3 regions of the Pseudocitrobacter sp. 2023LY-00077 genome follow, and region 1 is predicted to be linked to each of the others. Evidence: predicted binding sites of a transcription regulator. Region 1 holds the regulator's gene; each other region holds the start of a gene.
The links. The regulator CRP, encoded in region 1, controls carbon source genes, mostly activating them, when cyclic AMP is high. The targets are predictions, from matches to a motif close to ATGTGANNNNNNTCACAT.
Positions count from the first base shown of each region.

Region 2: ACWWFX_RS06905 (arabinose ABC transporter substrate-binding protein) is a predicted target of CRP. The motif match lies at 2,032-2,049, and genes of this name have one in related genera.
Region 3: rhaS (HTH-type transcriptional activator RhaS) is a predicted target of CRP. The motif match lies at 1,342-1,359, and genes of this name have one in related genera.

Region 1 covers NZ_JBSPEI010000003.1:21,618-24,898, reverse strand. The annotation lists gene ACWWFX_RS04565 (YccS/YhfK family putative transporter) at 1-707, opposite strand, end outside; gene crp (cAMP-activated global transcriptional regulator CRP) at 756-1,388, opposite strand; gene ACWWFX_RS04555 (OsmC family protein) at 1,691-2,095, shown strand; gene ACWWFX_RS04550 (phosphoribulokinase) at 2,227-3,096, opposite strand; gene ACWWFX_RS04545 (YheU family protein) at 3,123-3,281, opposite strand, start outside.
Region 2 covers NZ_JBSPEI010000004.1:112,624-115,904, reverse strand. The annotation lists gene araG (L-arabinose ABC transporter ATP-binding protein AraG) at 1-843, opposite strand, end outside; gene ACWWFX_RS06905 (arabinose ABC transporter substrate-binding protein) at 909-1,889, opposite strand; gene ACWWFX_RS06900 (DJ-1/PfpI family protein) at 2,182-2,739, opposite strand.
Region 3 covers NZ_JBSPEI010000020.1:55,776-59,056, reverse strand. The annotation lists gene rhaR (HTH-type transcriptional activator RhaR) at 1-305, opposite strand, end outside; gene rhaS (HTH-type transcriptional activator RhaS) at 377-1,213, opposite strand; gene rhaB (rhamnulokinase) at 1,514-2,983, shown strand; gene rhaA (L-rhamnose isomerase) at 2,980-3,281, shown strand, end outside.

The DNA.
Region 1 (3,281 bases):
AGCCCCATCTGGAAGGCGCGCAGCAGGCGCTTGTAATCATTGTGCTGATTGGCCGCCAGCATGTGCATCTGCTGATAGCACTGGGAAATCAGATCGACCACTTTCTGCTGACGATTAAGCAACGGCGGCAGGGCGGTATTGGGGTCGGTATGTTGCGTCAGCAGGCTATATTTGGCTTCGCAGTACTCCGCCAGTTGGCGGTAAAGCAGGCTTAACGACTCGCGTAGCGGTTGTTCACGCCACAGCCAGAACCAAAACCAGTTGAACAACCCGTACCACAGCGTGCCGAGCGCGTAGATCAGTAACGGTTCCCAGATAGGCATATTGCCCGCCAGGCTCAGGGTAAAAATCGCGGCAATTAGCGAGGCCGGAAGTAATCGCCCGTGCAGGGCGCTGATTTCGGCGGTAACGCCCAGCACCATCGCCAGACCGGTGAGAATAAACGGCAGCGGGATATCATCGGCCAACAGCAGTTGCACAATCAGGCTGCAACCGGCGAACAGCGACCCACCGATAATCAGGCGTTTGAAGAAACGTTTATGGGGAGTATCCAACCCGGCGATGTTGCAGCAGGCAGGCACTAAAGAGAACAGTAAGCCGTGTTGAAGCTGGCCAAGAATCAGGCCGACGGCGACCGGCAAACATAACACCAGCGTTTGCCGCAGTGCATAGTTGACTTCCGGATGGTAAATCAGCCTGCGCCACATACGAGACAAAAACGGCGTATTGCGCGAACAATACGCCGTCAGACGGGATTAACGCGTGCCGTAAACGACGATCGTTTTACCGTGTGCGGAGATCAGGTTCTGATCTTCCAGCATCTTCAGGATACGACCCACGGTTTCACGAGAGCAGCCGACGATCTGACCGATTTCCTGACGGGTGATTTTGATCTGCATACCGTCCGGGTGGGTCATAGCATCCGGCTGTTTTGCCAGATTCAGCAGCGTCTGCGCGATACGACCGGTAACGTCGAGGAACGCCAGGTTGCCCACTTTCTCAGAGGTGACCTGCAGACGGCGCGCCATCTGAGACGAGAGACGCATCAGGATATCCGGGTTAACCTGGATGAGCTGACGGAATTTCTTATAGGAGATTTCAGCCACTTCACAGGCGGTTTTCGCCCGAACCCAGGCGCTACGTTCCTGGCCTTCTTCAAACAGGCCCAGTTCACCGATGAAATCGCCCTGGTTGAGGTAGGAAAGGATCATCTCTTTGCCTTCCTCATCCTTGATGAGTACTGCCACGGAGCCTTTAACGATGTAGTACAGCGTTTCCGCTTTTTCACCCTGGTGAATCAGCGTGCTCTTCGATGGGTACTTATGAATGTGGCAATGAGACAAGAACCATTCGAGAGTCGGGTCTGTTTGCGGTTTGCCAAGCACCATGCGCGGTTATCCTCTGTTATAAGCTATCGCCAGCGGCATAAATCAGGCAGCCACTGGTTGAAATAATATCCTTCCCTCTACCTGGGAAGTTGGTCGTCAAAGATTGTCGCGACCAGTATGTGATGTCCTCTGCATACATGCAGTACGTTTATGTATCTCTGTAGCATCCCGACTGTTTTAGCATAGCTTTTGCCGTGTGTCTCCTGGTGTCTCGCTTCAGCATGACCCAGGTCTACTTCCGTTGCGAGATTTGTTATGTGCGCGTAATCTGACAATAAATTTGCAACTCTGGAGTGACAATTATGCAAGCGCGTGTGAAATGGGTTGAAGGGTTAACCTTCCTGGGTGAGTCGGCTTCCGGGCACCAGATTTTGATGGATGGCAACTCAGGTGATAAAGCGCCAAGCCCGATGGAAATCGTGCTGATGGCAGCGGGCGGCTGTAGCGCTATCGACGTGGTGTCTATTCTGCAAAAGGGCCGTTACGACGTGACCGATTGTGAAGTTAAACTGACGTCTGAACGCCGCGAAGAAGCGCCACGTCTGTTCACGCACATTAATCTGCACTTCATTGTGACCGGCAAAGAGCTGAAAGATGCGGCGGTGTCCCGTGCGGTGGATTTGTCCGCTGAGAAATATTGTTCAGTGGCGCTGATGCTGGGCAAAGCGGTGAACATTACCCATTCTTATGAGGTGGTGGAGGGGTAAGTTGAGACACCCCTCACCCTAACCCTCTCCCGCAGGGAGAGGGGACTGACCGTGCGGTGTTCAGGTTCTGCGCTGATTTTCTCCCTCTCCCTGCGGGAGAGGGCCGGGGTGAGGGGCCCAGCCTGCACCCTTCACCCAATCTTCTTCCCTTCCATCAACCGCTGCACCAGCGGCGTCATGATCAATTCCATCGCCAGCCCCATCTTGCCGCCGGGCACTACCAGCGTATTCATATGCGAGATAAACGAGCCCTGCAACATCGCCAGCAGCCACGGGAAATCGATATTATCGAGATTGCGGAAGTGGATCACCACAAAGCTCTCATCCAGCGACGGAATGCCTTTGGCGGCGAAGGGATCGGAGGTATCGACCGTTGGCACACGCTGGAAGTTGAGATGCGTGCGCGAGAACTGCGGGGTGATGTAGTTGATGTAATCTTCCATCGAACGGACCACGGAATCCATCACCGCCTCGCGGGAGTGACCCCGCTCGCTGGTGTCGCGGATCATCTTCTGGATCCACTCCAGGTTTACGATTGGCACCACACCCACCAGTAAATCGACATGCTTTGCCACATCATGATGCGGCGTGACCACGCCGCCGTGCAGCCCTTCATAGAACAGCACGTCGGTCGGCTCAGGCAGCGGTTGCCACGGGGTAAAGGTTCCCGGCACCTGATTCCACGGCACGGCTTCATCATAGGTATGCAGATATTTTCGCGACTGTCCGGTGCCGCTGTGCCCGTACTCGCGGAACGTTTGTTCCAGCAGGCTGAAGTCGTTGGCATCCGGCCCGAAGTAGCTGATATGACGCCCCATATCGCGCGCCTTACGAATAGCTAAGTCCATTTCCGGACGCGTGTAGCGATGAAAGCTGTCGCCTTCCACCTCTGCGGCATGGAGTTTGAGCTGGGCGAAAATCTTGCGGAACGCTAGGCTGGTGGTGGTGGTTCCCGCCCCGCTGGAACCCGTGACGGCGATAACCGGATGTTTGGCAGACATAGCGAACAACTCCCGAGTCGGTAAGATTAACCGCGAAACTGGCTGCGGGGCATAATGTTGACGGTTTCATGAAGTTCCGACCACACCAGTACCGCTTCGCCACGTTGTAGTTGCTGTTTTACGTCGGCGACCTTTTGCGCAAGTGAACGTTCATATTCACCATAATCGGTGCCTTCACGCAACAC
Region 2 (3,281 bases), on a different contig from region 1:
GCTTCGCACCGTCAGGGAAATGGGTGTCCGCACGCCTGGCGCCTTGACCTGGTCCAGCCGCAGGCGCTCCGCACCGTGCTCGCGTGGCTGCCAGCCATAGATGTCACCAATGTCACGCCCGACCATCGCCTGAACCAGACTGTCGTGGTTCACTCTTTCCATATCGCTGAAGGTGCAGACATAACGTCCGTCTTTAAAGACGGTGATGGCGTCGCTCAGGGCAAAAATTTCTTCCATACGATGAGACACATAGATGATCACGCGGCCTTCTTTGCGCAGTTCGCGGATCACGCGGAACAGATTCTCAATTTCACGCGCTGAAAGTGAGCTGGTCGGTTCGTCGAAGGCGATGACTTTCGCGTTGCGGGCCAGCGCTTTGGCAATTTCCACCATTTGCCACTGACCGATGGAGAGATACTTCAGCGGTGTGTCCGGGTCGATATCGAGCCCAAGATGCTGTAACTGTAGCCCGGCTTCGTAGTTCAGCAGCGAACGATTAACGATGCCGCCTTTGCTGGGCAACTGCCCGAGGTAGATATTTTCCGCGACGGTCATCTCCGGCACCAGGTGCAGTTCCTGATAGATAATCGCGACGCCAGCGTTCAGCGCGGCGGTGGTATCCGCAAAGGCGACATCCTGCCCGCGCAGCGTTAGCGTGCCCGCCGTCGGCGCGTAGTTGCCGCTAAGAATCTTGAGCAGCGTAGATTTCCCGGCGCCGTTTTCGCCCATCAGCGCGTGCACCTGGCCGGCATAGCAGCCGAAGCTGATATCGGATAACGCTTTCACGCCCGGGAAGGTTTTAGAAATGCCGCGAAACGAGAGATAAGGGGTTGACTGTTGCATAACCACTCCTGAATGACAGGGTCACATCTCCCCCGGCAATAACGCCGGGAGAGAGGCATCACGACTTACAGACCTTTTTTCGCCAGTTCTTCTTTGAAGTTTTCACGGGTAATCAGCACCACGTCGGTAACCGCAGTAAATTTCGGCGGCTCTACGCCCTTCTCAACCCAGTTGTAGAGCATTTCACTGGTTTTGTAGCCGTGAATATCCGGGCTTGGCAGCAGGGAACCATAGAAGCCGGTAGCCTGTGCTTTCGACAGTTCGTTCACTGCATCCACACCGTTGATACCGATGCCGATGACGTCGGCCGCTTTAAAGCCCTGACCTTCCGTCGCACGCACGCCACCCAGTACGGTGTTATCGTTCATACCGACGATCAGCCAGTGCTTCACGCCTGGATGTTGCACCAGCATGGAGTTACCAGCATCGAAGGCGCCGGGGATATCGTTAGATTTGGTTGGGACCTGATAAATCTGTTTTTCCGGGAAACCCGCGGCTTTCAGCGCATCCAGCGAGCCGGTGGTGCGACGACGCGCGGTATCCAGCTCGTTCGCCGTGATCGCCATCACGGCGGTATCTTTCACGTCCCAGCCGCGTTTTTGCATCTCTTTATAGAGTTCCTGCCCCTGACGTGCGCCGATTTCACTGGCCGCCATCATCACCAGCGGAACGGTGTCCATCGGCTTGCCTTTGGCGTTAACGAACTGGTCATCGACGGTGATCACTTTCATGTCATAGCCGCGCGCTTTCGCCATAATTGCCGAGCCCAGTTTCGGGTCTGGGGTACAGATAACGAACCCTTTCGCGCCGTTAGCCGCCAGGCTATCGATGGCGTTCAGAGTTTTCTCGCCGTCGGGCACGGCAATTTTAATCACGTCAAAGCCCAAATCTTTGCCGGCTTTGTCAGCAAACTTCCATTCGGTCTGGAACCACGGCTCTTCCGGTTGTTTCACCAGAAAACCGAGCTTCAAATTTTCTGCCATAGCTGATTGTGACATAACCGCTGCCAGGCCGATGGCGGCCAGCGCTTTAGTGAATTTGTGCATGGTATACTCCAGCCTTTGTGCTTTTATTTGTAGGGAAATAATCGGTTATAAAATTTAATTAGGACGTAAAACAACGTATTAGCCGTTTCGTTAATTGCTATACGGTTGTTAGCACATTAATAGCGGGAAAATATTTATCCATAAGAGAGCCGCATCACACCGCAGAATTACAGTAGTTGCATACATGGATTTAGCAGAAAATGACATACAGAAAGGGCGAATTGTCCGACAATTCGCCCTGGCAATAGCATTATAATCTATATTGTTAGCTAACTAATCCTTGTTTAACGGGTTACCACGGATAGTAGATGTGGTCCGCGTGATCGCGGACTGGCGCCTCATCCCCTAATAAGCGCGCCGCTACGGTAAAGGCGAAATCGAAAACATGACCAAATCCTTTTCCGCTGATGAGGTTGCCATCTTCCACTACCGGGGCATCAATATACTCACCGTCTTTAATATCCTGCCATAAGTCGCCAGAACAGACGTAGCGACGGCCTTTCAGCAGGCCGTTACCTGCCAGCACGCGGGCGGCGGCAGAGCAAATGGGGCAAATATATTTTCCGGCTTCATCATGTGCGGCGACAAACTTCACCACGTCTTTATTTGCCGCGAGATTCACACTGCCCTGCGGCCCGCCGGGCAGTATCACAGCGTCGTAGATTTTATCCATGCGTTCTGCAAGCGTGGCATCCGCCACCATCGGGATATCGTGATAGCTCACCACCGCACGCGATTCAGCGCAGGACACCAGTTCAACCTCAAGATGCAAACGACGCAGAATATCAATCGTGACGATCGCTTCACCTTCTTCAAACCCGGGTGCTAACAGCACGGCAACCTGTTTCATTGTAACTCCTGTTTTATCGTAATCGGGGATTGGCCGGATAATTGCGCACGAACCAATCTGCCTCACCACTGGCAAAAATGATCTAAAACAATTTACTGGCTATTGAACTGTTTGCCTGACTCACAAAATAAACAAACAAAAATAAACCACTGTTTCATTTTATTCTACGAATAGTACGTAATGCCTGGCAAGCAGTAAAACAGGTTTATGTGATCGTCCACGAAAAATGCTAACGCGATCACAAATAAAGATGAGCCTTAATATATTCACCATACAAATCATATAGCTGTAATAATTCATTACGGTAACATGCGCAGGCATAATCCTTTTCTGGAATATAGTTGTAACAAAACGTAAATGAACAAACTTAAGAGTTTTCTTAGATGGTGACGCGCGGTATTATTTTTGGAGCCGATTCAGGAATCGTACATCGGTCACATTCAGAGGTCGTCGAATATTACATTCTGTCATTGTTCTCTGACGCGTAAATAGCGCGATTTAAACTTGCATTAATTTACGCTACTTAATCGTAGCGTCATGAT
Region 3 (3,281 bases), on a different contig from region 1:
TTTTGCCAGTCCAGATTAAGCTTCAGCCGCTCGGGACAGTAGATAATATTCTGTAAAACCAGATCGTTAACTGAGGCGTAGGAGTGTTTATCTTCCGCGCGGATGTAGAAGAGATCGCCCCGCGTGATGCGATAAGGGCGATCGTTGAGCATATGCAGGCCGTTTCCGCGCCAGACCAGCACCAGCTCGCTAAATTCATGGGTATGCTCCGCAAAGACGTTTTGCGGATAACGATCGGCGACCGCCACCGCTTGCCCAGGGCGGGCAAAGAATTCCTCTTTTCGCAGAACTAAGTGACCCGACACAGCCATACCTCACGACCTATAACGCACTATTGTCGCAGTTCTACGCTGAGAAAACGTTGATAGCCGCCGCGTTACTGCAAGGTGGCATCACGGCCCTGGCGAATATCGCGCGGTGACCAGTCGAATTCCCGGCGGAACAGGGTGGAAAAGTGGTTGCTGTCGCCAAAGCCACAGTGGTAGGCAATATCCGTTACGCTTTCGTCGCTGTGGCGCAGCAGATGGCGGGCCTTAATCAAACGCAGGCGATTGAGATAACGCTGCGGCGTCAGGCCCGTCGAGTGTTTAAGCTGGCGATGGAGCGTGCGCAGCGACAGCGAAAACTGCTCGGCCAGCGCTTCCCAGCAAACATCTTCCGCAAAATGATCTTCCAGCCAGGCCATCAACTGATTCAGACGCGCGTCGTTATCAACACTGCCCGCAACCTGGGTTCCACGACGCAGCAACACCAGCAGTTGCATAAAGAGAATTTCGCGGTTGGCGAGCGTTGCCGCGTCCATGTTGTCATCCACCTGCGCCATCTGATCGAGGATAAAGCGCACCTGTTGCAGCGTGCTCTGGCTCACCCGCCAGTGGGAAGGATAATTACCCTCTTTCTCCTGCGGCAGCAGTTGATCGAGCCCGGAAAGAAACTGGAACGCTTCCGGTGAGCGATAAAGGACATTGGTCAGACAAAGATTATCGGTGTGCTCATAAAGATGGCGATCCGTATCGCGAACAAAACAGACCGTGCCGCCGCAAATGGTATGTGGCTGACCATTGAAAACATGAATACCGGTCCCCTGCTCAACAATCACAATTTCATGAAAATCATGATGATGCTCAGGAAAAGCGGGCTGCGGAAGTCGCGGTTCAATCGCTACAGGTAATCGCCCTGAACGGAAAAAATCCACACTGTGCAATACGGTCATAACGCCCCCACTAAATGAGAAAAGTTATCAGGATAGTAATCGGGGGTGGCTGACCTCACCTTAAAGTTTCGACAGCAAAGGGCGCAAACCCGGTCGTTTTTTCAAGAAAGGCCGGGAAAGATCGGGAATTGCGGAGAGCGTCACACCCGCGCAATACGGGGCAATTGGCGGAAATTGTGAGCTCTCTCACGTCTACCTTTGCTTTCTTGCCAGCCGCCCATTTTGCTGTCAGTGATGAGAAGGTCACGTTCGTACGCGCTTCTTAGACTGGGTCCAATGACATTAAGAAGGACTCCAGCCATGACTCTTCGCCATTGTGTGGCCGTCGATTTAGGGGCATCCAGCGGACGCGTGATGCTTGCCCGCTATGACACCGGGCAACACACACTCTCACTGCACGAAATCCACCGTTTCGTGAACTGCCTGCAAAAACAGGATGGATTTGATACCTGGGACATCGACGGGCTTGAGGCGGAGATCCGCACCGGCCTGAACAAGGTGTGCGAACAGGGCATCCTGATCGACAGCATCGGCATCGACACCTGGGGCGTGGATTACGTTCTGCTTAACCGCGACGGTCAGCGCGTTGGCCTGCCGGTCTCCTACCGTGACAGCCGCACCGACGGTGTGATGGCGCGGGCGATTGAACAGCTCGGGAAAGCGCAAATCTATCGCCGCAGCGGTATTCAGTTCCTGCCGTTTAATACGCTCTATCAGCTACGCGCGCTGGTTGAACAGCAGCCGGAAATCGCCGCCAAAGTGGCCCATGCCCTGCTGATCCCCGATTATTTCAGCTATCGCCTGACCGGCAAAATGAACTGGGAATATACCAACGCCACCACCACGCAGCTGGTCAATATTCAGACCGATAACTGGGATGAAGACCTGCTGAACTGGACCGGCGCATCGCCGAAATGGTTCGGTACGCCAACGCATCCTGGCAACGTGATTGGTCACTGGATTTGCCCGCTGGGCAACAAAATCCCGGTGGTGGCCGTCGCGAGCCATGACACGGCAAGCGCAGTCATTGCTTCGCCGCTGGCAAACAAAGACGCCGCTTATCTCTCTTCCGGTACCTGGTCGCTGATGGGCTTTGAAAGCACCACGCCTTATACCAGCGAGTATGCACTGGCAGCCAATATCACTAACGAAGGCGGCGCAGAAGGGCGTTATCGGGTGCTGAAAAACATTATGGGGTTGTGGCTGCTTCAGCGCGTGATTAAAGAGCAGAACATCACTGACCTGCCTGCATTGATTGCAGAAACGGAACAACTCAGCGCCTGCCATTTCCTGATCAACCCCAATGAAGACCGTTTTATTAACCCGGACAACATGAGCGCTGAAATTCAGGCCGCCTGCCGCGAGACCTCGCAGCCGGTGCCGCAGCGCCCTGCCGAACTGGCGCGCTGTATTTTCGACAGCCTTGCCCTGCTTTACGCCGACATTCTGAATGAACTGGCGCGCCTGCGCGGCAAACCGTTCAGCCAGCTGCATGTCGTCGGCGGCGGTTGCCAGAACCACTTACTCAACCAACTTTGTGCCGACGCCTGCGGCGTGACGGTGGTGGCGGGCCCGATTGAGGCCTCCACGCTCGGCAATATTGGCGTGCAGCTGATGACGCTGGAAGAACTGGGCACCGTAGATGATTTCCGTCAGGTGGTAACCGGCAACTACGGCCTGACCACCTTTACACCTAATTCTGAACATGAAATTGCCCGCTACGTTGCGCAGTTTCAGCAAAAACGACTGACAAAGGAGCTTTGCGCATGACCACTCAACTTGAACAAGCCTGGGAACTGGCGAAACAGCGTTATTCCGCCATTGGCATCGACGTCGAAGAGACCCTGCGTCAGCTCGATCGCCTGCCGGTATCCATGCACTGCTGGCAGGGCGATGATGTCGCCGGTTTTGAAAACCCGGAGGGCAATCTGACCGGCGGTATTCAGGCGACGGGTAACTATCCAGGAAAAGCGCGTAATGCAACGGAATTACGTGCCGATCTGGAACAGGCACTGAGCCTGATCCCGGGGCCAAAACGTCTGAATCTGCACGCTATTTATCTGGAATC